Regions from separate parts of the Varibaculum prostatecancerukia genome, predicted to be linked through region 2. Evidence: riboswitches for the same ligand, from Rfam matches in the RefSeq annotation. Region 2 holds a riboswitch; the other holds the start of a gene.

Region 1 (12,070 bases), 770 kb from region 2:
CCATTTTCGGCAGGTCCCGCGCTGCCAGAAAGTTTATAAATCATCACCGGCAAAGTTAAGGATTCTGGCATCACCAAGAAGGATGCGGCCCCAAACTCACCGAAACAAACCGCGAAAGCAAAGCCGAAAGCCACTACCACAGCTCCCCAAATATAGGGGCCGTCGATAGTTAAGAAAATACGTGAAGGACGTGCCCCCAAGGTGGCAGCGGCTTCTCTTTGCTTCGGGTTGATAGTTTGCAGCATCGGACGCATTAACCTGATTACCAGCGGCGATGCTCCCAATGCTTGGGCTAAAGGCAGCAGGAAGGGGCTGTCAGCCAGATTCCAAGGGGGAGCCGCTAAAGTGATTAAGAATCCCAGACCAATCACCACGCTGGAAACCCCTAGCGGCAACATATTTATGGAATCAAAAATTTCTGCGGCACGCCGCATCCGCGGATTACGAAAATTCCGGGAAGTTACCGCTGCTACCAAGGCTCCTAATAAAGTGGAAACCACCGCACCGATAAGAGCTGCCCGCAGCGACACCCCTAAAGAGTTGATTACCGGTTGATCTATCAAAATAGAGGCATCCGGGCGGGTGAGGTCGAGATAGTTTTGCAGGGTCCATTGTCCGCGTCGGCGAAATGAGCGCGCCACTACCTGCGCCATGGGCAGGGCTATCAGAATTATAATCACTGCGGCGGCCGCCCAGACCGCGAAGCGTTGTCTGCCGTGAGCCAGCCGGGAGCTCTCAATAGTCTTCAGCTTTACCCCAACGCGCGCCTTATTTTGAAAATGTTGAGATCCAGCCAGCGCCGCCGCAACTATCACTACCTGCAGGAGCGCTAGGACTGCCGCCGCCGCTAAATCTAAATCAACGGAGGTGGTTTGATAAATCTGACTCTCTAAAGTTACGACCCCGATTCCTCCCAGAATCATCACCAATGAATAGGACGAAGAACAGTAAAGAAACACTAGGGAAGCTGCCGAAGCAATTGCCCCTAGCAGCTGCGGCAAGGTGACGGTGAAAAACGCTCGGCTAGGCGCGGCTCCCAGGGTGCGTGCCGCCTGGTAGGCACGGTGATCGAGGCGCGCCCAGACTGGCCCCACGGTGCGCACTATTAGAGAAACATTGTAGAAGACCATCGCTAAAATGACGGCTCCAAAGGTGCCGTCCAGCCCCAAAGCTGACAGCCAACCATCCTCGGAAAGAAGCGCCTTAAAAGCAGCGGCCACCCCGATGGTCGGCAGGACAAAGGGAATGGTTATTGCCGCGCGTAGGGCGGTTCTAAAGCGAAAATTTAGGCAGTAGAGCACCCAGGCGAGGGGCAACCCCACCAGGGTAGAGAAGAAAGTTCCCCCCAGCGCCAAGATGAGAGTGTCACGGATCGCCCGCCAAGTGAAGGAATCAGATAAAACTCGCCAAAAGGTAGAAAAATAGCCGGTTTCTCCGGCCTGCCCTACTCCCAGCCAGGCGAGTGCCAGCACCGGATAAAAAAAGCAGACCCCCAGGAAAAGGGCAGGAATTCCTACCGCCAGGACGAGAAATATCCGTCCCGGCGGTAGGATTCGACGCTGAGAGAGGCTGGTCAAGCCGTTATCCCAGTACCGCCTGTACCTGGCGAATCCACTCGCCACGGTTCTGCTCAATCTGTACCGGATCAAGTTGCTTATCGTTTTCAGGACGGGGAGCGAACTTCTCTAGCTTCGGATCTAGTTTTACTTGCTCATCAATGGGGTAGGTGATGTTTTCACTCATAATGGCGCTCTGACCTTCCTCACTGTAAAGCCAGTTCAAAACCTTTTCGGCGCCAGCGGCGTTCTTCGCGCCCTTGAGCACCGCCCCATATTCGACCGCCGGATAGCAGGTACCCGCGATATTGGCAGTCGGAGCCGAACTGCCGTCCTCAGAAACCGACCAATAGGGGGAGGAGGAGTAAGACATCACGATCGGGAACTTTCCTTTTCCTTCGCCTTGGGTAAACTCTTGATTATAGGCTTCATCCCAGGTATTTACGGCTTTGGTTCCATTAGCCATCAAGTCTTTCCAGTACTTGACGTATCCGTCTTTACCCTTTTGTTGCACGGTAGCCAGTAGCATCCCCAATCCGGTATCAGATTTGGCGGGATTCTCGATTACCGTCAAGCCCTTGTATTCCGGTTTCAGTAGGTCATCAAAGGTTTCGGGCACTGTCAGATTATGATCTTTAAAATAGGCAATATCGTAGTTGGCGCATACGTCGGAGCGATCTAGAGGCAGCGCCCCCTCAGCCTCCTTATTCAAATATTTTTCCGCAGAGCTAGGAACCTTTACTTTCGAAGGTGCAATCACCCCGGCCTTAGCTACCTTCACTACGTTATTGGCGGTCAATCCTACCGCCATATCCCCCAGCGGAGAATCTTTACGCAGGATCAATTTGGAATCGAGGGTGCCTGATTCTTCCCCGTTTACCAGCTTAATTTCCTGTCCGGTAGCGGCTTTAGCTTTGGCCAAAGATTCTTTGCCCAGCGTCCAGCTACCATTGGTAACAATCGTCACCGTGCTGCTATCACCCTTGGTAGGGGCGGCACTTTTATCGTTTCCACAACCACTTAGTCCCAGAGCTAAGGCTCCGATTGCTAAGGTTGCGGTAAATCGCGCGAATTTACGCATTTTTCCCTCCATCTGTCAGGAGGGGACTTGCGGGCGCAAGTAAGAGACTCGACTTCCTGCGCCAGCATTACCTGGTTCAGGTGCGAGGGTCTGTCCACCTGGACACTCTCAGCCTATTCGGCTCCCCTGTCGTTACTGTCACCTAAAGCTTATCACCAGTTATTCTTTAGCCTCTAAAAAGGCATGTTTTTACTGGTTAAACCCGCATCCTAGGAAAATTTAGTTACCAAGATCAAGAACGTCCTTTTGGCGTCCTCCATACCAGCTATTAGTACGCCGCATGGCTGCTCGCTGAATCAGGGTAACTGCTATCCCCGAGATAGCGGCAAACAACACTACTTCCAGTAGCGAAGATTGTGCTGCTTCTTCCCCATCCTGAGGAGGTTTATGGCCAGTCACCAGCTTCCAACCGGTGTTAATCACCAGGTTTGCTACCAGTCCGGCACCCGCCAAGCTGGCGGCACTTGCTACTTTCCACCCAATATCCATGGTTTACCTTTCCGCCTTGTTAGTTATCTCTAAACTACCCTAGGTTATGGTTCGCTGATCCCAAATCTGGCTCATCTTCATCTGGGTTCTGCGGCATATCTCGACGAGCACAGGCCGCTGAATCGGGCACGTCCTCACTGGCAGACTGGGAATCTTCGGCAGGAATATCCGCTCCGGTTTCTACCCCTTGCCTCCTTTTTTGGGCCAGGGCAGATAGATCTTTACTTATCTGATCTTTTTCGAGGGCGCGGCGCACCAATTCGCGTTCATGTTCGGTCGCCTGGTGTCTGTCGGGTTCATGCTCTGCATATTCAGAAATCAGTTCACTACCTTTCATTAGGGATACGCAAACCAATCCGATTAGCGACAGTACCAGAAGGGGCACAAAAATATCCCCCAAGGCGCCGGCATAGGCAGCGCGGATCACCTGCTGTTGAGCAGGGTTTAATTTATCCAGCTCCAGCGTAGAGGATTCGGCCATGGTGGCACCTTTTTGCCCTAATTTCGCCATCCCCTCCCTAACCTGACGAGCAATCTCCCAGGTGAATACGAAACCACAGACTTGAATCCCGATAGCTCCTCCCATAGACCGGCAGAAAGTAACCGTAGAGGTGGCAGCTCCCATGTAGCGTAGTTTCACCCCGTTTTGCACCGCCAACACCAGGTTTTGCATACTGGCACCTTGCCCCGCTCCCAGCAGGAACATCCCCAGGGCGCAGAACCAGTAGGGAGTCTTTTGGTCAACCAGGGTGATTAGTAAAATACCTAGGCACATCACCACGAAGCCACCGACCACGAAGCGTTTCCAGCGTCCTATCCGCGAAACCAGCTGACCTATCAAAGTTGACGCAATAAAAGTACCGATCATTCCCGGCAGCAGCGCCATTCCCGCCAGTGCGGGATTCATCCCTTTCGAGATTTGAAAAAACTGGGTAAAGAACAGGGGCGGAGCCACCATTGCAGTTCCCACCGAGATTGACCCTAAAATCGCCAGCAAGGTGGTGCGCTGAGTAAACATCCACATGGGGATGATGGGTTCCGGAAAACGCAGTTCCCACAGCACGAATACCACCAGGAACAGCGCGGATAAAGTGAGCATCACCGCAGTTTGCCAGGAGGCAAAAGCAAAAGTTTTACCGGCCAGTGACAGCCAAATTAAGGTACCGGAAACCGAGGCAGTAATCAGGGCAGTACCTAAAAAATCGATCCTCGGTTTAGTGATTTGAGGTGTCGGAACCTTCAAGAAACGCCAGAGCACCGCCATGGCTGCCAGGGAGAAGGGGATAGAAATCCACAGGCACCAACGCCATCCCATCCAGGGAGTCGCTACTATGAAACCACCAACCAATGGTCCGGAAATGTTGGCAATCGCCATTACTGCCCCGATATAGCCGTTGTAGCGTCCGCGTTCGCGCGGGGGGATCACCAAGGCGATTACCACCTGGGAAAGAGACATGATCGCGCCCATCCCGATGCCCTGCACAATCCGGGTAATAATCAGCTGCCAGGCAGCGTTTACTGCTCCAGAAAGCAAAGATCCAAAAGTAAACAGCCCGATGGCCCCGATTAGTAGTTTCTTGGAGTCATACATATCGGCGAGTTTCCCCGAAACCGGGGTAGCTACCGTCGCCGAAAGCATCGCTGCGGTAACCACCCAGGTGTATTGAGATTCGCTGCCGCTAAGTGCCGCCATCATCGTGGGGAGTGCGGTACCGATGATAGTTATTGACATTACCGCCACGAACAGCACCATCAGTAGTCCTGATAGCACTTGCATAACCTCTGAGTGCCCTCTAGGAGAAGCGAGCTTGTTATTTGAGTTCATTTAAATCCTTGCACCTCGCGATTACCGCTAAATTCTAGCCGCCGCCAGGAAAAGTTTTCTAGTTTCTACAACGACTTATATAGAAATTTGCATTCGCTATTGGCGATTTAGGCGGCTGAGGTCATCCCCTACCGCAACTACTGAAGAGAAGGGAAACTAATTCCAGGTTACTAGGAAGGAATCTTCGTCTACTACCGTTCCCGCAGCTACCTGAGCCAAAAGGCGAGCCGCGTCCTCAAAGGCGTTTATTACTTTCATCCGCGCCACTCGCTCTACGCGGCTAAGACGCCTATTCCCCGACGGTTCCCCTAACCATTGCAACTGGTAGATAGCGAAAGGTTTTCCATGATTAGGGTGAAAACGCAAGGAGGCCGGCACCTGTAAACTCGCTTCGACTCCCACAAAGAAATCTGCCCCCGACCCCAGGGAGCCGTAAAAAGCAAACGCATTGCTGTTACTTAGCTGCCCACCTACTTCTTTATCAAAAGCTGCTGCCTCTGCCGCTATCCAGGCAAGTTTTTCTGCTCCCAGTTGGGCGGTTACCAAGGCTTCGGCCTCCCGCTTAAGACGCTGCTGAGAACGACTGGGGCGCTCGGGAGCTCCCGGTTCTGTATTTAGTTCTCCCAAGACCGGTTCTAGCAGATCCTTTAGGGCATTTTTTTCTATCCAATAGGGCGAATAAACCGCCAAGTTTACCGCCGAGTCCGGATCCGGTGAAAGCATTTGTGCAGCGGAGTCTTTTGAACTATTTCCCGGCCCCACCCGCAGACTCCCTCCTAGGCGGCGACAAATCGCTAGTAGGCCACGGAGCGCTTCATATTCCAGACCAATCGGCTCACTGGCAGCAAAAGCATCGGTGAGCAGGTCGATTCCTCGCAAATCTTCCGCTAGCTCTCCGCTACGCTGCCGCGGACAATCCAGGCGAAAAGCAACCTGGGAGTAGGGTGGCAAGTGCAAGGTTTCACGAGTTTGCTGGTCAAGAGAAAAAGGACCATTCAATTCGGCCTGTCCCGTCAGGCGCAAGCGGCCAGGAGCAACCCATCCGGCGTCCTCCCAAAGGGAAACCGCTAGCGCCTCTACCTCTTCCGGGGTGACTTCCGCGGGGAAAACTACCAGCTGCGGACAACCTACCGGGGTGAAGTCAGCAGCTTCCAGGGGTCCCTGGCAGCGCATATAGGACGCTCCGGGGTTAATAGCTGCCGCCTGCTTTTGAGTTTGTATTCCCTGCTCAGTTAGGCGTACCGCACGAATTTTCCCGGTTTCTATCCGCGCAAAGGTAGAGGTATCGGTAAGCGGAGTATCGCTCACTGTGTTTCTTCCATTTTCGGTACTTCGCTGCAACTAAAGCGCAGGTAGGAGCGGGAGGCAGTCGGTCCCCGTTGCCCCTGGTAGCGCGATCCTCGCTCCTGGGATCCGTAGGGTTTTTCCGCCGCCGAAGACAACTGGAAGAAACACAGTTGACCGACTTTCATACCCGGGTAGAGCAGAATCGGCATAGTCGCAGTGTTCGATAGTTCCAAGGTGACGTGACCGTTGAAACCGGGGTCGATGAAACCGGCAGTGGAGTGGGTTAATAACCCCAGGCGTCCCAGTGACGATTTTCCTTCCAGGCGTGCAGCAATGTTGTCAGCTAGGCGCACTCTTTCCAAGGTGGATCCCAGCACGAACTCTCCGGGGTGGAGGACGAATGGTGCGCTCTCCCCCACATCAATTAGATGAGTCAGGTCGTCTTGGGGTAGCGCCGGGTCGATTACCGAGTATTTATGGTTATCGAAAAGTCGAAAGTAACGATCCAGGCGCACGTCGATAGAGGCGGGCTGAATCATTTTGGGGTCATAGGGGTCAATCTCGACTTCCCCGGAGGCACACAGTTTGGCAATGTCACGGTCAGATAAAAGCATGGTTTCAGTCTAGCGCAGCCCGCATACTTGTTAGGGGCGGGTAGCTATTTTCCTTACGCAGGTTACTAAAACCGCTATTTAAAGAGGACGCGCCCGCTCATCCATCCCAATCCGGCGGTAGGCGCGCGGGATTGCGAAAAATGACCACACACATCCGCTAAATGCCAATGCCCCGGTAATCTCGGCTGCTACCGCCGCGCTAGCCAGTCCCACTATGGCGGAGGTAAGGAAGGGGCCAACGGTGGGGCCGATTTGGGAAATGGATTGCCAGATGCCTAAGAATCGCGAGCGTCCTACCTCGGGAGATAGGTCTGCTCCCATAGTGAACAGAATTCCGGCAGCCAAACCGTTGCCGAGCCCCACGGTGCAGGCAGAGATGAAATAGGGAAGCAGGCTACCTGCAAGCCCTAAGGCAATGAATCCTGCGCCCATAATCGCTAGGGAAGGGATGATGGCGGCGCGGCGTCCGAACCGATCCATTAGCTGCCCGGAGGCATAGAAGACCGCCACATCCAGCAGGGCGCTAACCGCGAAGGTTGCGGAAATAACTTCATTAGACACACTTAGGGTTCGCCCCACCAGTGGTACTACCACTATTTGTCCTGCTCGCACCAGTGACAGCAATATCGCGCACACCGCCAGCAGGGCGGTGGCTGGTGCGTCGGCGGAGGATCGTGCCCCTGGCTTAATGGGAGTGGTGGCGGGGGTGGTTTGCTTTCCTGTTGATTCCCGATCGCCGGTTATTGCCCCCGCCAGCCCGGCTTCCAACATATGCGGATCAGGAGCGGTAAATACGGCCACTAATACTGCTGCTAGCAGCGCCGTTACTATCTGTAAGTAGAACGCTCCTTCAATTCCCCAGGCGGCAATCACTGCCGAACCGATGGCCGGACCTACCAGTCGCCCTAGCCGCGCGATCCCTCCTAACATGGCCATTGCCCGGGCTCTAAAAGTAATCGGAACCGTTTCGGTTACGTAAGATTGCCGCCCTAGCTGCCAGATTCCGCTGGAAAGTGCCAGAGCCACTATTGCGCCTAGATAAATCATTTGCGCAAAACTCTGTCCAGGAAATCGCAAAGAAATCAGGGTGGCAACCAAAGCGGAGGTTGCCAGTAATGAGCCGGTAATTAGGGCGTTGCGATCTCCTAACCGGTCTACGAAACGCCCGATAAGCGGGCCGGTGATCACTGCAGTAACGCCCGCGATTCCTACCAGTGCCGAGGCTAAAGCCGCGTGCATTCCCAGTTCTAGGGCGGTGATTACCGTAACCGCATTTAAGGTTCCCAGTCCGATTCCCCAGGTCAGTGAGGGCGCATAGAGCGGCAGGGTTAACTGCACTAGCGGCGAGGACGGAGGTTTTGGCACCTGGCAATTATAGTGTGAGCAGGGCACTTTTAGGACTTTTGTTCACCTTTGAAGCGGGTCTGTCATCTCAGGCGGCAGAGTTAAAACTTTGGCGACTGGGGAACTGTCTTTGAAAGTGAGTAAATAACGGCGGGAGTTATCAAAAATTAACCTATTAGCCAGGAAGTGTTCACCGATTAGCTGCCAAGCGGTAAACTCCTATTCCCCTTCAGTTAAGGAGAATCTCTTAGTACTTGGGTTGTGGCTAAGAAACTTTCTTCTGCGGTCGCCGGCGCCACGCCCCCGACCTCCTCAAAACCCAGGATCAATAACCCCAGCAGTAGCGCGACTCACAGCGCTAAACGCTCCGACAGACCAGACCGGGCGGAAGGATGGTTAGCAGCAGCGTTACTTATCCCCAACCTGATACTGCTGTTTGTTTTCACCTATCGTCCTCTCCTTGACAACATTCGCCTATCCTTCATGGATTGGAACATCTCCTCCCCGCAGGCCACCTTCATCGGTCTCGGAAACTATGTGGAATGGTTCCACGCAGATTCCACCGGACGAATCCTGTTAAACACGTTAATCTTCACTTTCGCCACCGTGGTCGGATCGCTACTCCTGGGACTTATTATGGCGATCATCCTGGATCAAAAGCTCTTTGGGCGGAATGTAGTGCGCTCAGTGGTTTTCGCGCCCTACGTTATTTCCGGCGCCGCCATCGGGGTGGCGTTCCAGTTCGTGTTCGACCCCAGCGTCGGTCTCATCCAAGACATCATGGTTCGCCTAGGATTCACTTCCATCCCCGAGTTCTACCAAAACCCCAACTGGGCGCTGTTCATGGTGACTATGACCTATATCTGGAAGAACCTGGGCTACACCTTCGTAATCTACCTAGCCGCCCTCCAAGCTAGGCGAATAGACCTGGACGAGGCGGCAGAGATAGATGGAGCCTCCCCATGGCGACGTTTCACTAAAGTGCTGTTACCGCAACTACGTCCTACTACGTTCTTCTTGTCAATCACCGTACTTCTCAACTCAATGCAAGTATTCGACATCATCAATGTGATGACCCACGGCGGCCCGCAGGGTACTGGCACTACCACCATGGTTTACCAGATTTACCAGGAAACATTCGTTAACGCCCGGGCAGGCTATGGAGCCACCGTAGCCACCATTATGTTCTTGATTCTGCTGGTAATAACCCTGCTGCAAGTGCGGGTAATGGATAGGGATAAATAATGAGCAACAAACTTTCATTTCTAAAACTCAATAGGGACGAGGACGTTCGCGAAGCTACGGCACATCCCTCTACCGTGTTCAAGGTAATCGGGTATATCGCCATGGTGATTGCCTTCCTGGGAATCATGATCCCGATTTATTGGATTGTGCTTACTTCCTTTAAGACCCAAGGAGATATTTACACTCACCCAGCGACCTATATCGCGAATCCCTTTACCACCGAGAACTACCGGGCAGTAAGCAGTGAGATACCCCTGGGCGCCTACCTGCGGAACTCGTTGATCATCACCATCATGCTTTCAGCGGTGAAAATCCTGCTGGGTGTGCTCTCCGCTTATGCCTTAGCGCTGCTGCGCTTCCCCGGCCGCAACCTGGTTTTCATCTTGATTATCGCGTCCTTGCTGGTACCTAATCAGATTACGGTGATTTCTAACTATTCGCTGGTAGCGGGAATGAATATGCGCAATACCTTTGCCGGGATTATTCTGCCCCTGGCAGGTACCGCTTTCGGCACTTTCCTAATGCGTAACCATTTCATGTCGCTACCCACCGAAGTTATCGAAGCGGCTCGGATGGATGGAGCCGGTCCCCTGAAACTGCTTTGGAGAGTAGTTTTGCCCATGTCGTGGCCAACCCTGTCCGCGTTCGCCCTGATCACCATTGTTAATGACTGGAATGAATATCTGTGGCCATTCCTTATGTCTGAGGACGAACGCACCGCCCCTATCCAAATCGGATTGACTTTCTTACAGAATAACGAGGGTCTCACCAACTGGGGCCCGGTCATGGCTGGCACCGTGCTAGCCGTCATCCCCCTCTTAATCGTGTTCCTGGTACTGCAGAAGAACATGATTAAGGGACTTACTTCCGGGGCAGTTAAGGGCTGACCTGGACAATCAGAAAGGTAAAAATGAATCGTACACGGAAATTGCTCCTCACTGGAGCCGCAGTTGCATCCCTGGTACTGTCTGGATGCGCCGGCACTTCCTCCTCGGGATCTGTCGAGCAAAATGACCCTAACGGCAAGGTGACGTTGGACGTGTGGTCAAACCACCCGGCTAGCTCGAAAGCTACCGAACAGGAAATTATTGCGGCTTTCGAGAAAGAAAACCCCAATATCAAGATTAAGCTCACCGACGCTGGGAAAGATTACGAGGAAGTGGCGCAAAAGTTCAATGCCGCTCTCACCGGTGGGCAAACTCCTGATGTAATCGTTGCGTCCGATGTGAACTGGTACAACTTCGCACTAAACGATAACTTTGTTCCCCTAGATGACCTGATGAAAAAGGTGGATGCAAAACCCGACGACTATGTAAAGTCGCTTTACGATGAGTACACCATCGATGGTAAGCACTATGCAGTTCCCTATGCGCGTTCAACTCCGCTTTTCTACTACAACAAAGACTTGTTCAAGAAAGCAGGTGTTCCCGACCGCGGTCCTAAGACTTGGGACGAGTGGAACAATGATTACGCACCTAAACTGAAGGCCTCCGGGGTACTGCCCCTGTCTATTCCTGACGGCGCCAACTACCTGGATTGGTACTTCCAGGGCATGATTTGGTCGATGGGCGGTTCCTATTCGAAAGATCTGACCGTGAACGTGGCAGATGAGAAGGGCGTGGCTGCTGGAAAGTTCCTGCAAGATCAGTTCAAAAACGGTTACTTTAAAGCCACTAAAGATGCCACTGTTCCGTTCACTACCGGGCGAGCAGCCGCGATGCTTGAATCCACCGGCTCGCTGCAGGGCGTTGAAAAGGACGGCAAGGTCAATGTGGGGACCGCATTCCTGCCCTCTCCCGAGGGCGTGCCGGGAGTTTCTACCGGAGGGAGCGGCTTAGCGATTCCCGCTAAATCCAAAAATCAAGAGGCAGCCGCCAAGTTCATCGCTTTCCTCACCAACACCGAGAACACCGTGAAGTTCTCGCAGGCTACCGGCTATATGCCGGTTCGCACCTCGGCGGTTGATTCCGCTGAAACCAAAGCATACGTAACAGAGCACCCCAACTTCCAGACCGCTCTAGATCAGTTGCCTATGACCAAAGCACAGGATGCCGCCCGCGCCTATGTCTCTGGTGGCGGTCAAAAGATTGGTGCCGCTTTGGACAAGATTGCACAAGGTGAGGACGTGAAGGCCACATTCGATGCCCTGCAGAAGGATTTGCAAAAGGTTATCGACAATCAGATTAAACCGAAACTCGATAAGAATAAGTAACTATTAGGGCGTATTGGCGCCAACAAGAAAGGAAATGCCTTGGCTAGCGTGACTTTTGAAAATGCATCCCGCCTGTTCTCGGGAGCAGCCAAACCGGCAGTTGATTCCCTGAATCTGCATATTGAGGACGGTGAATGCGTAGTTTTAGTCGGACCGTCTGGCTGTGGCAAATCCACTTCGCTGCGGATGGTGGCCGGCCTGGAGCCGGTCACCTCCGGACGAATCTTGATCGGCGGTGAAGATATGACCGGAGCCCGGCCGCGTTCACGTGACGTGGCGATGGTGTTCCAAAGCTACGCCCTCTATCCCAATATGACGGTTGCCCAAAACATGGGATTCGCCTTGGAAAACAATAGGATGCCGAAAGATAAAATTAAGGAACAGGTGCAGTGGGCAGCCCAGCTACTGCAGCTAGAG
Region 2 (12,070 bases):
AACCGAAAAATAGAAATAGAACCACCATCACAAGCACTACAGCTAACGCCACCTATCATCCGTTAGCGAGTTAAACCCCAAAACCCTATTCGAACAGGGAAAACAAGATACTAGGTAACGCAAAACCCAAACCCGCTAACGCAAGCGATTTTTCACACCCCCCTAAGCGATACTCGCTAACGCAAAAGGGTACTTATCAAATCCGACGTCTAAGTGGAGCGAGTGACGGGAATCGAACCCGCATGACCAGCTTGGAAGGCTGGGGCTCTACCATTGAGCTACACTCGCAACTGGCTTTCGCTTCGAGTTAACGGAAGCCGCGAGAAACAGTGTAACCTATTAGAGGTCTGAACTGAAAACTGACGGGGCGTGGCGCAGTTTGGTAGCGCACCTGCTTTGGGAGCAGGGGGTCGCAGGTTCAAATCCTGTCGCCCCGACTTAGTGATGTCCCGCGACATGTGTCCTCATATGTCGCGGGATTTTTGCTTTCTAGCATGGTCTTTAGCTGCATAGTCTGCCTGTACGCGCGGAAAAGAGGTTTTTCCTCCCGCCCAAAGTTCGGAAAATACTTGCGTATTTCCCAAACTTTATGCCCACCGCACCCACTCGAATAAAACCTCTTCCCCGCGCTTTTCTTGCCCAATCCGTGTGGAACTAACTCGTTTTCCCGCCTCTAAAAAACGACCAGAACGGGGTTACTAAACGGGAGAAAACTCCCTACCCTTAGGCAGGAGGAAAAACCAATGCCCCTGCTTGAACTCCAGGTATGGCGACTATGGTGTCCGGCACCTAGAGACCACAAAAGAAATCTGTATTAACCGCTTGACACAGCCACCTCAACGGAGTTACTGTATTACTACATTGATACAGTAACCGAAAGGATTGAAAGGAGGGGACATGGAGCTAAACTCAGCGATTCCGATCTGGAGCCAGCTGCGCGACGAATTTTCTCGCCGCATCACCACCGGAAGCTGGCCACCGGGAAGCAAGATTCCCAGTGTGCGCGACCTGGCGCAAATGGTGGGCGCCAATCCGAATACGGTGCAGCGCGCCCTATCCGAACTAGAACGCGAAGGACTGGCGGTATCAGAACGTACTGCGGGACGGTTTGTCACCCAAGATCAGGACAAGATCTGGCTGACTCGCCAGAAAGTATTCCGGGAGCACACCGACAAGTTCGCCGCCACCATGAAAAAAGCTGGGGCTACCCTACCCCAAACACTCGACTTAGTAGAAAAACAATGGAAGCAGGGAGAATCTCATGACTGACAACCAGTTAAACCAGTTCCCACCCCCTCCGTCTTCACCCCAAGGCGGAAACCCCGAGCAGCTGGCAATGGCGAGCCCTTCAACCGCCAGCGCCGCTCCCCAGCAGGCTGTGCCCGCTATCGAAATAAAGGGAGTGTCGAAGTTTTACGGCTCCCAGATCGGGCTGGCCAACGCCAACCTAACTTTGCCAAGCGGGGGCATAGTCGGCCTCATGGGGCCAAACGGGTGCGGAAAAACGACCTTAATGAAAATCTTGGCGGGGGTGATGCAAGATTACGAGGGCGAGGTTCGGCTTTTCGGGAAAACTCCCGGAGCAGAAACCAAAGCTTTCACCTCCTACCTACCCGACAGTTCTTTGCTGGCTGATAGCCTCACTCCGCGCTCGGCAATCCGCCAATACCAGGATTTCTTCACCGATTTCGATTCGGCGAAAGCCTACGAAATGGTAGATTTTTTCCGTCTTCCGGCCGATCGAAAGCTATCGGCAATGTCCAAAGGGATGCGCGAAAAACTCCAAGTAGCGCTGATCATGTCGCGAAATGCGCGCGTCTATCTGCTGGATGAGCCCATTAGCGGGGTAGATCCGGCGGCCCGGGACGTCATCTTGCGGGCAGTTATTTCCCGCTTCAATCCCCAGGCAGTGATGCTGCTATCTACCCACCTGATCAGCGATGTCGAGCCCGTAGTCTCTACTGCCGTCTTCATGTCGGCAGGACAAGTATTTTTAACCGGAGATGCAGACCAACTCCGCAGCACCTATCAAACCAGTCTGGACGGACTATTTAGGGGGATGTACCGATGATTACTAAAATAATGAAACACGATTTCCTGGCACTGCGTAAACCGCTAGGTATTACCATCGGTTTTACCTTGCTGACCGCAATCTTGAGCGCGATAGCCGTCTCAATTTTACGTAACTCCGTAGCCGCAGGGGCTACCATATTCTTATTGGCATTCTTAGGAATGCTAGCTGCCTACCTGGTGTATTCGATAATCCTTCTGGTTCACTATTACCGTTCCATGTACGGCAAAACTGGGTATTTCACCATGTCAATCCCGGCGCGTCCGACCGAGCTATTTTGGGCAAAAAGCCTTTTTAATCTCTTAGCGCTCTTCTTTTTCGCGCTAGTGTTTTTTGGCGGAGGACTACTTCTATTCACGTCTATATTTTTAGAAGATACCACTGGCGCCGCTCTAAAATCCTTCTTTACAACCAAAGAGACCTGGCAAGTAGCGTTTCTAGTTCTTATGACTCTGTTACTATCCTCGATTTCCAGTGTTTTCTTCTACCAGTTCATAGTTACCGCCGGAAACGGCAAACCTTTCCTGGATCGTTTCGGAAAAATTGGCGGCCCGATATTAGTGGCGGTACTGACCTATGTGGGAATGCAATTTATCGGCTTCCTGCTGATGCTTCTCCCTGGGCAACTGGTATTTTTCGCCCCCGATGCCCCATTCATTTCTCTGGATTGGGATGGAGTTTTCTTCATTATAATTGGACCGATTGACCCCAGTGAGTCTAATCCTGTGGAGCCGCCAGCAGTTCCAATCTGGTGGCTGCTCGGCACCGGTGTGCTCACGGTGGTCGCAGGTTATCTCACTACTATCTTCCTAAAGAAAGGTACTTCCCTGCGCTAAGAAAAGTGAATGACAGAAGGATCCCTCGGTATCCTCCGGGGGATCCTTCATTCGGGAAGCAAACAAGAAAAACCATAAAGGAAAGCCCCTAGCAGGAAACTGCTAGGGGCTTTTTCTTAACTTCGAGCTTTACTCGAAATCGTCTGCCGGGCTGTACAGCCCCAGCTTTACCGCTTTGGCCAGGTGACGAGGTGCCACATAGGAACGTCCATCATTGCCCTTGACCGAAGTAAGCTGGGGTGCCTTGGCTTTCCAAGCAGACCGCCGGGTGCGAGTATTCGCACGAGACATTTTGCGCTTTGGTACTGCCATCACGGACTCCTCTAACTAATACAAATAGAAAAATAACCTATATAACTGTGCCATTTATAGCGGAAAGATTCCAGTTTCAACCATGTGATTTGTCTCGCGAGCACGCTATTTCGGGAAAACGGGACTCCCAAAGCAATTTTTTCCGAGGACGCACTTGGGACGCACTTGCCCCAAAACCTCAAACCTCCCCCTCCCCCGCCTGGCTAGTAGATAGGATCGAGCTATGCGCACTATCTACGCCCCTGCCCGCAGCGAAATCGAGATTAAACGTTCCCGTTTCATTGCCTCCTTAGCGCGCACCGATAGTGAAGAGGACGCCCGCGCGTTTATCGCGCAGATTCGCAGTGAGTTCCCCGATGCTCGCCACCACTGCACTGCTTTTATTATTCACCAAGACTCCGGACCAGATACCGCCCGCAGTAGCGACGATGGGGAGCCGGCAGGCACTGCCGGAGGCCCGATGCTAAACGTGTTAACCGAATCGGGATTAACTAATCTGACCTGCGTAGTTACCCGCTATTTCGGGGGTACAAAACTGGGTACGGGCGGGTTAGTGCGCGCCTATTCCGGCGCGGTACAGCAAGTGTTAAAGGACGCCCAAACGGTGCGGATTGTTACCCAGCCTTCCTACCAGCTGCAGCTACCGATCAGTGAAGCCGGAAAAATCGAGGCAAAACTTACCCAAAACGGTTACCAGATCCTAGATCGAGACTTTGCCGAAGAAGCCACTTTGCGATTCGCTGCCCCGCTGGAAACTAGCCAATCGCAGATCGAAAGCTATCTGTCGAGTATTAGTGGCAGGGAAATCAACGTAGAGACCGCGCCCGATATCACCCGAGAAGTGCGGGAGTAAATGCCACCCAGACAAGTTCGTTTATTAGACCTTTTTATTTACCTCTGCTCGACCGACTAACAAATCAGCTTGCACGCAGCTTCCCGCGCCTACTTGCGCCCCCGGAACAAGAAAACTGGCGACTAACAGCCATCCCCAAGTTTTACTGAGCGCATAAAAGTTGCGCCGCAAAGAGTTAAGATGTTAGAACTTGAAGTGACCGAGTTTTCACGCCAGATTGGAGAGGCAAATGCGTTTTCCCGTTTCCTCCCGCTGTCGCGTATGTCGCTAGGGGCATCCCGCCGACCGCCCAGGCGCGGGTTGTCCCACGGGGCAGTAGGTTATTTTCCGCCCCGACCCCAGATCTTTAAAGCTGGATACCCAGCATTTTCACTTAAAATAATTTGAAGGAAAAGCATGAATATCGCAAAAGACGTAACTGAATTAGTAGGCCGCACTCCCCTAGTAAAAATCAATCACCTGCTGCCGGCAGATTTTGACGGCGAAGTAGTAGCCAAAGTCGAATCATTTAACCCCGCCTCCTCGGTTAAAGACCGGGTGGCCTTAGCGATGGTGAACGCCGCCGAAGCATCTGGAAAGTTAAAGCCCGGCGGCACCCTGGTGGAGTCGACTTCTGGAAATACCGGGGTAGCCCTCGCGATGGTAGGCGCCGCCCGCGGCTATAAAGTGGTGATCACCATGCCAGAATCTATGTCCAAAGAGCGCCGCGCCCTGATGCGCGCCTTTGGAGCCGAGCTGGTACTTACCCCGGCAGCAGAGGGGATGCAAGGGACTGTGGACGCCGCCCAGAAAGTGGTGGCAGAACGCGAAGGAGCCATTTTGGCTTCTCAGTTCACCAACCCCGCTAATCCCCAAGCGCACTATAAAACCACTGCCGAAGAAATCTGGGCCGACGCGCACGGGAAAGTTGACGCTTTCGTGGCCGGGATCGGAACCGGGGGCACCGTCACCGGAGTAGGCAAGCGGCTAAAGGAACTAAATCCCGATATCCAGGTTTTCGGGATTGAACCGGCAGAATCCGCCCTACTCACCAAGGGAGAGGCCGGGGCGCACGGGATTCAAGGCATCGGGGCAAACTTTGTGCCTGAGATTCTTGATTCGGCAGTAATGAACGAAATCCTGACTATAAAAACTGAGGACGCAATCGCGATGGCGCGCCAAGCCGCCGCTAAAGAAGGGCTGCTAGTGGGGATTTCCGCGGGTGCCGCCTTGGTGGGAGCGTTGCGTTTAGCGCAGCGCCCTGATATGAAAGGTAAACGTATCGTGACTTTGCTGCCCGATACTGGCGAGCGTTACCTCAGTACCCCGCTGTTCAAAGATCTAATGGACTAGGAGAAAAAATGGCGAAGCCGGAACCGACTTTGGTGCAACTATGTAAAGAAGATTTAGCGGCTGCCATCAATTCGGATCCGGCTGCCCGCAACAAGTTAGAAGTGGCGCTAACCTATCCGGGAGTGCACGCAGTCTGGGCGTACCGCCTGGCACATATGCTGTTCAAGAAAAACTTGAAACTGCTGGCCAGGATAGTTTCTTCGATTTCCCGCAGCTATACCGGGGTGGATATTCACCCCGGGGCTCGCCTGGGGCGGCGTCTGTTCATTGACCATGCCAACGGGGTAGTAATTGGGGAAACCACCAAGATAGGTACCGACTGTGTATTGTTTCACCAGGTCACCTTAGGTGGGGTGTCGATGTCAAAAGGGAAACGGCACCCCACCCTGGGGGATCGGGTAATGGTAGGAGCTGGCGCCAAAGTTCTCGGCCCGATCCACGTAGGCTCCGATGCTCGGATTGCCGCCAATGCGGTAGTAGTACGCGATGTGCCTGCGGGGTGCTCTGCTATCGGGGTACCCGCGCGGGTAACTCCGGGATGCAAGCAGCAAAAGACCGCTGAACTGATTATCGACCCCACCTTGTTTATTTAGGGCAAGGACTCGTTTTTAGGGTGCCGGCAGCCTACCTGCAGGGATCACGCCCCGGAAGGTAGCGGCCACGCCGGGCAGTAATATCTGGTTTAGGCAGTAAACGTGCAAAATGAGGCGGCACGCCCTCGAAAGAATTCATGGGAGGACGCAATCACGCCGATACCGGGCAAAACTGGTTTAACAGTGGATTAAAATCCGGCTATCGGTGAACGCACGCGCCAAGGCGGAAGCATCTTCGACTACAATTTAGAAGTAACAAGCTAGTTGTGGAGGAAAAATGATTAGCACAGTTCCGGAAATAGTTACAGGAGTTACTCGCGGGGATGCTGACGCCTGGGAGCGGGCACGTTCCCTGCTCACCGACTACTACTGCCAGGCACACAATCCGCGGATTACCCTGTTTTCTCTGACCTCCAAGTTTTCCCCCAGTTTTCCGCTACAACCCCAAGCCGGCGTCTCCTCTGGGGAGGATGCCTGTAACCTGCGCGACTGCGATGTTGTAGCGTTAGCGAACCTAGATATTGAGGTCGATAGCGATAGCCTGGATCAACTTTTTGCTTCCGAACCACTGCCCGAACTTATGGGGCAAATCCCCATCGACACCCAGTTGGTAGATATTCCGCTCCAGGTATTCGAGGACGAAACTGGCCCCTTGTCACAGGTATGGACGGCGCTAACTAAAGATCCGCTGGTGCTAAAACCGAAGGAAGCGGCGGCGCTTTTAGCTCGGCTGCGTCCGGCGGCGCTCCCTCTTTTTTCGAAGGCTGACCGCCGCCCCTGGGGAGAAGTCAGTGACTATGTTCAGTTCTGCCTAGACCTTCATGATCTGTTATTAGCTGACCGCGGACGGCTCGCGCACCAGCTTTATTACCTGCGGGAAGCCTTGGAACTGCCCGAATGGGTTTCGCAAGTACAGCTTTTACAGGCATTAGTATTCGCGGCTTCGCAGGAACAGCGGGCAGCCGAAAAAGAACGGCTTCGCCAAGAAAAAGCGGCTCGCCGTCAAGAACGAGAGGAAGAAAAACTCCGCAAAAAACTAGCTAAGCGCTCTAAGAAGCAGCGCAAAAAACTTGCGAAACAGCAAAAGACGCAAAGCGAGGCACAAAAAGCTGCTGAGGCTAAGGCTAAGAAGGCTCAGGGCAAAGAGTCTCCGAAAGCCGCCCCCGCTAACCAGGTAAAAGAGCGCACCGGAAATGCTCGCCATTTAGGAGGGGAAGAACCGGCTGACTTGGGTAACTCCCGGCAAGCGTTGAACCGTCGCGGACGGCACGTGCGCGAAGATGACGGGGACGACGGTTTCATCTCTACCGACCCGGTATCCCTCTAAGGTAACTCTTGCCCCAAAGGTTCTTCCTGTCCCTTAGCTAGCATCTGCAGCTAAGGGACAGGAACTTTTTAATCCTCTCCCTCTAATATGAAACTATGACGAGTTTTGATCTGGAAACCTACACCCAAGGTTTAACTGACTTTATTACGGCATCCCCCTGTGCCGCCTTCACGGCGCACACCCTGTCTGAGATATATAGCTCCCAGGGCTTTAAACCAGTCGATCCCTCGCAGCCTTGGCCGCAAAAACCCGGACGCTACTTTTTACGCCGCAAGGGCGCCCTCATCGCCTGGATCGTACCTGCGGGCTCCCCCAAAGGGTTCCGGATCATCGGCAGCCACACTGACTCTCCGGCATTCAAACTTAAACCCACCCCCGATAGCCTCAGCCCCGATGGTTGGGGGCAGCTAAACGTAGAAGTTTATGGGGGGATGCTCCCTAACTCTTGGTTAAACCGAGAACTAGGAATCGCCGGGGTCGTTTATGACCGCTCCGGACGTTGCCATCTGGTGCGCACCGGAGCAATCGCGACTATCCCCCAACTAGCTCCCCACCTAGATCGCGAATCAGCCAACAAACTGGAATTAGACCGGCAGCAACACTTGCATCCCCTCTGGTACGTAGGAAGCTCTCAGCGCCGAATCCTTGAGGTAATCGCAGAGCAAGCCGGTCTCAACGGAGCCGGTGAGATCTCTAGCCATGAGCTCTACACTTTCGATACTCACGAACCCCAACGGCTAGGAACTAACCGCGAGTTCCTGGCATCGGCCCGGCAAGATAATCTGCTATCCGTTTACAGCGCCACTCAAGCCCTATTAAGCCTGGCAGAAAAGGACTTTCAGGGAGAAAATATTCTGGTCAGCGCAGCTTTTGACCATGAGGAAGTCGGTTCCCACACCGAAACCGGGGTCGCCGGGCCGCTACTGGAACAGGTTTTACGCCGCTGCGCCCTCACTGAAAATAAACCTGACGCGTTTGAACGGATGCTGGCGGAGTCCTCGTGCCTATCAGCAGATGTTGCCCACTCAGTAAACCCCAACTATCCCGAAAAACACGACCCCGACACCCGGCCGATGATGGGAGCCGGACCGGTACTCAAACTCAACGCCTCCCAGCGGTACGCCACCGATGCGCAGGGCTGGCATATTTGGGAGGACGCGGCCAGGCGCTGCGGGGTTAAAACCCAATGCTTCGTATCCAACAATGCCGTCACCTGCGGGTCAACTATCGCCCCCATGACTGCTACCCGCCTGGGGATCACCACTATTGATGTGGGGGTACCGATTTTATCAATGCACTCTGCCCGGGAAATATGTGCCCTTGGCGACCAGGTGGAGATAGCTAAGATAATGCAGTCTTACCTGCAGAAATAACTGTTAGTGGTGGGCCATACTGGTTTCGAACCAGTGACCTCTTCCGTGTGAAGGAAGCGCGCTACCCCTGCGCCAATGGCCCCTTGAACTGAAACTACGTTACCGGATTTTGAGGGCGCAAACCAAATCCACCAATCTTCTGGTACGCTTCTGGTAGCACGGGAGCTTTCGAGCTGAGAGGAAGCAAAACGCTTCGACCGTTACACCTGATCCAGGTAATGCTGGCGCAGGAAGCTGGTTCACCTGTGCGCATATTTAGGAGGCACAGATGGACCGGGAACAACAGCTAAAAGTGGTAAATAACCAGTGGCCACCCCTTAGCGCCTGTAAAGCCACCGAAGTTTTAAATGAAATCCCAGAGTTTCGCGAGGAGCGAATCGCTAAGCTCTCTCCCTCTTCACGCCCCATGGCTGCCGCCGGCTTGCTGAAAACCGCTAGCGGCAAACAGGTATTTTTAAAGCGCTACCACCACCATCTGGTCAGCGAAAATGAGCTGGAGGCTAAGCACTCCTTTGTTAATCAGCTGGCAGAAAGCGGCTTTTCTACCCCGCGTTTTTTCTCTTTCAACCCCAGGGGGACCGTGCTCCGCTTAGGAGAGTGGATTTTTGAGGCTTCCCAAGGCGCCCCCGGGCAAGACCGCTACCGGGATCTGCGCTCCTGGCTACCCCCGAAAACCAGTGAAGAGGCGGTGGAACTGGGGAGGGTAGCTGCCCGCTTACGCCTGGCCAGTCAAAAAATAAAACCGCTGTCGCTAGAACCCGGCCCCTATCAAAACCGGATAGAGCTAATGCTGGGAGACCCGTTGGCGCGCCTAGCAGACTTCTTAAATACCCATCCGGTACTTGATACCTATTTGAAGGAAAATGGAGCCGACCTAGCGGGAGCGCTGGAGCCTTTGCGACCCTTAGCAATAACGCTTACTCCTTTAAAGAGCGCCCCGCGCTACTTTACCCATGGCGACCTGCATGTTTCCAATACTTTTTGGGAAGGAAATGAAATTACTTCCCTGATTGATTTTGGACTCGCCTGCCCAAATCCCCCGCTTTTCGACCTGGCGGTGCTCCTGGAGCGCCACAGCATCGACTGGATAAGTATTACCGAGGGTAAAACTGACAGCTACTGGCCGGAAGTCGCCGGTGACTTACTAAGTGGCTATGGGCAGGTCTTGCCGCTGTCCGGAGAAGAAATCGAGATGCTCGGCGCCATGATTGCCCTGTGTAACGTAGAGTTTTCCCTTTCTGCTATCGAATACGACCTGCTCGCTCCAATCGATCCGCAGATTAAAGACTGGGCCTGGAATATTGGGTTCCAGGGTCATAGCCAATGGTTTCTGACCGAACCAGGCAAAAAATATTTATCAACCATCAATCAACTAGCGAAAGAAAGAGCATGCGAAAAATAGCTACCGCATTAGCCTGCACTCTAGCCCTAACCCTGGCGGGGTGTTCCACCGGATCTAGTTCCGCAACTAAAGATCCCGAATTGAAGAACACTTCGGTGATTTTAGACTGGACTCCTAACACTAACCACACCGGGATCTATGTCGCCAAAGAAAAAGGTTTTTACCGGGAAGCGGGACTAAACGTAAAGGTAATGGGTTTTTCTAAGAGCGGCGTGGAATCAGTAATGGCTGCCAAAGGCGCGGATTTTGGGTTCTCTGGCACCGACTCTATCGCCTCCTCGAAGGCCTCGAACCTGGGAATCAAAATGGTGTTCAACCTGCAACCGAAATCCTCCTATATGGTGGGATTTTTGGATAAGGCTGATATCCAGCGTCCCCGGGATTTAGACGGTAAAACCCTCGCTGACTTCGGGGGCGGCTATCAACATATCGCCACCAGAATGCTGATTCAAAAGGACGGCGGAAAGGGCGATTTCAAGAAGGTAGTCGCCGGTGCCCAAACCTTACAGGCGGTAGAGAATGAACGCGCCGACTTTGCGGAACTGCTGTCTACCTGGGAGGGAATCGAGGCGGAACAGAGCGGCTATAAACTACGCTACTTTGACTACGAAAAGTACGGGGTGCCTACTACCCCGGCGCTGCTCGGGATATCCACTCGCGCAGATCTGATCAAAGATAATCCGCAGCTAGTGCGCGCCTTCGTGCAAGCCACCCAAAAGGGTTACCAGTGGGCGATAGACCACCCCAAAGAGGCCGCTAAGATCCTGATGGATGCTAATCCGCAGGCAAAGCTAGATGCCAAATTGGTTAACGCCTCCCAGGAGAAACTTTCCAAAGAATATTGGCCAGATGCGGCCGGCACTGTCGGTCACGCCGATATGGACAAGTGGCAAAGCTACTTGGACTTCATTATTGAGCAAAAACTGGTTGCTGACGGAGATGGAAAACCCTACACGCAAAAGATTTCCGCCCCCGAGGTAGTAACCAATGAATTCCTAGCCAAAACCAGCAGTAAATGAAACATAGCTCGCGTCTAGTCGCCGCCGGACTGGTCCTGTTAACCCTGGCTCTGTGGGAAGGGGTGTGCCGTCTGGGGCAAGTTAACCCCAAGCTGCTACCTGCCCCCAGCGTGATTATAAAAGCGGGGATAGCAGACTGGCCGGCGGCCTCGCTCGCCACGCAAGTAACTTTGATTGAAGTACTGGCGGGTACCTCGCTAGCGATTATTTCCGGGATAGCGATTTCTTTCGCCCTGTGGCGGGCGAAAACATTCGGTAAAGCGGTGATGCCGCTGCTGGTAATCTCCCAAACGATTCCTGTAGTAGCCATCGCTCCCCTGCTGATTATCTGGTTCGGCTTTGGTATGACCTCGAAAATCCTCCTGGTGGCCTTGTTTGGGGTTTTCCCACTTATCGTGGCTTTCACTAAAGGGCTATCTGCGCCCTCGCGCGACCAGATAGATGTGGCGCGCTCTCTGGGAGCCTCCCCCGCCTGGATATTCGCCCATCTGCGAATGCCGGCAGCCCTGGGAGACTTTATGACCGGACTACGCATCGCGGTCACCTACGGTCCCGCCACTGCCGCCACTGCCGAGTTCGTGGGGGCAGAAAATGGTTTGGGGATTTATCTACTCACTGCCCAAGGATCTTTCCGAACAGAACTAGTGTTCTTCGGAGCCGGAATCTTGACCTTGATGACCTTAGCAGCCTACCTGCTGGTAGAACTGGCCGAACGCATCTTAATCCCCTGGAAGAAGGCAAAATGAGCCTACTAGAAATATCAGAGGTAACGAAGAAATTTACTACCCCGCCCCTGATTGCCTTGGAGGACGTGGGGATAACTATCACTGCAGGAACGGTAACGGCCCTGGTGGGACCCTCAGGTTGCGGAAAATCGACCTTGCTGCGGATAATCGCCGGTCTCAGCTCCCCAGATCAGGGAAAAATCACTTGGTCTGTGCCAGAACCCCTA

Evidence for each region. Region 2 has a riboswitch for thiamine pyrophosphate ahead of KO216_RS05790 (phosphotransferase enzyme family protein). Riboswitches for the same ligand answer to the same signal wherever they lie in the genome.
Region 1: linked by a shared signal. The riboswitch ahead of KO216_RS02495 (thiamine ABC transporter substrate-binding protein) and the one ahead of KO216_RS05790 (phosphotransferase enzyme family protein) in region 2 are both predicted to bind thiamine pyrophosphate.

What each region holds. Positions count from the first base shown of each region.
Region 1 covers NZ_OW968402.1:551,621-563,690, reverse strand. The annotation lists gene KO216_RS02500 (ABC transporter permease) at 1-1,577, opposite strand, end outside; gene KO216_RS02495 (thiamine ABC transporter substrate-binding protein) at 1,582-2,637, opposite strand; TPP riboswitch at 2,674-2,775, opposite strand; gene KO216_RS02490 (DUF4235 domain-containing protein) at 2,857-3,126, opposite strand; gene KO216_RS02485 (MDR family MFS transporter) at 3,161-4,951, opposite strand; gene KO216_RS02480 (beta/alpha barrel domain-containing protein) at 5,108-6,259, opposite strand; gene dcd (dCTP deaminase) at 6,256-6,852, opposite strand; gene KO216_RS02470 (MFS transporter) at 6,931-8,217, opposite strand; gene KO216_RS02465 (carbohydrate ABC transporter permease) at 8,458-9,441, shown strand; gene KO216_RS02460 (carbohydrate ABC transporter permease) at 9,441-10,328, shown strand; gene KO216_RS02455 (ABC transporter substrate-binding protein) at 10,352-11,653, shown strand; gene KO216_RS02450 (ABC transporter ATP-binding protein) at 11,693-12,070, shown strand, end outside.
Region 2 covers NZ_OW968402.1:1,326,291-1,338,360, forward strand. The annotation lists tRNA gene KO216_RS05730 (tRNA-Gly) at 215-288, opposite strand; tRNA gene KO216_RS05735 (tRNA-Pro) at 364-437, shown strand; gene KO216_RS05740 (GntR family transcriptional regulator) at 898-1,269, shown strand; gene KO216_RS05745 (ABC transporter ATP-binding protein) at 1,337-2,071, shown strand; gene KO216_RS05750 (hypothetical protein) at 2,068-2,907, shown strand; gene rpmF (50S ribosomal protein L32) at 3,037-3,219, opposite strand; gene KO216_RS05760 (YigZ family protein) at 3,443-4,072, shown strand; gene cysK (cysteine synthase A) at 4,469-5,404, shown strand; gene cysE (serine O-acetyltransferase) at 5,413-5,997, shown strand; gene KO216_RS05775 (DUF6308 family protein) at 6,275-7,324, shown strand; gene KO216_RS05780 (M18 family aminopeptidase) at 7,420-8,697, shown strand; tRNA gene KO216_RS05785 (tRNA-Val) at 8,705-8,779, opposite strand; TPP riboswitch at 8,846-8,947, shown strand; gene KO216_RS05790 (phosphotransferase enzyme family protein) at 8,966-10,099, shown strand; gene KO216_RS05795 (ABC transporter substrate-binding protein) at 10,087-11,118, shown strand; gene KO216_RS05800 (ABC transporter permease) at 11,115-11,864, shown strand; gene KO216_RS05805 (ABC transporter ATP-binding protein) at 11,861-12,070, shown strand, end outside.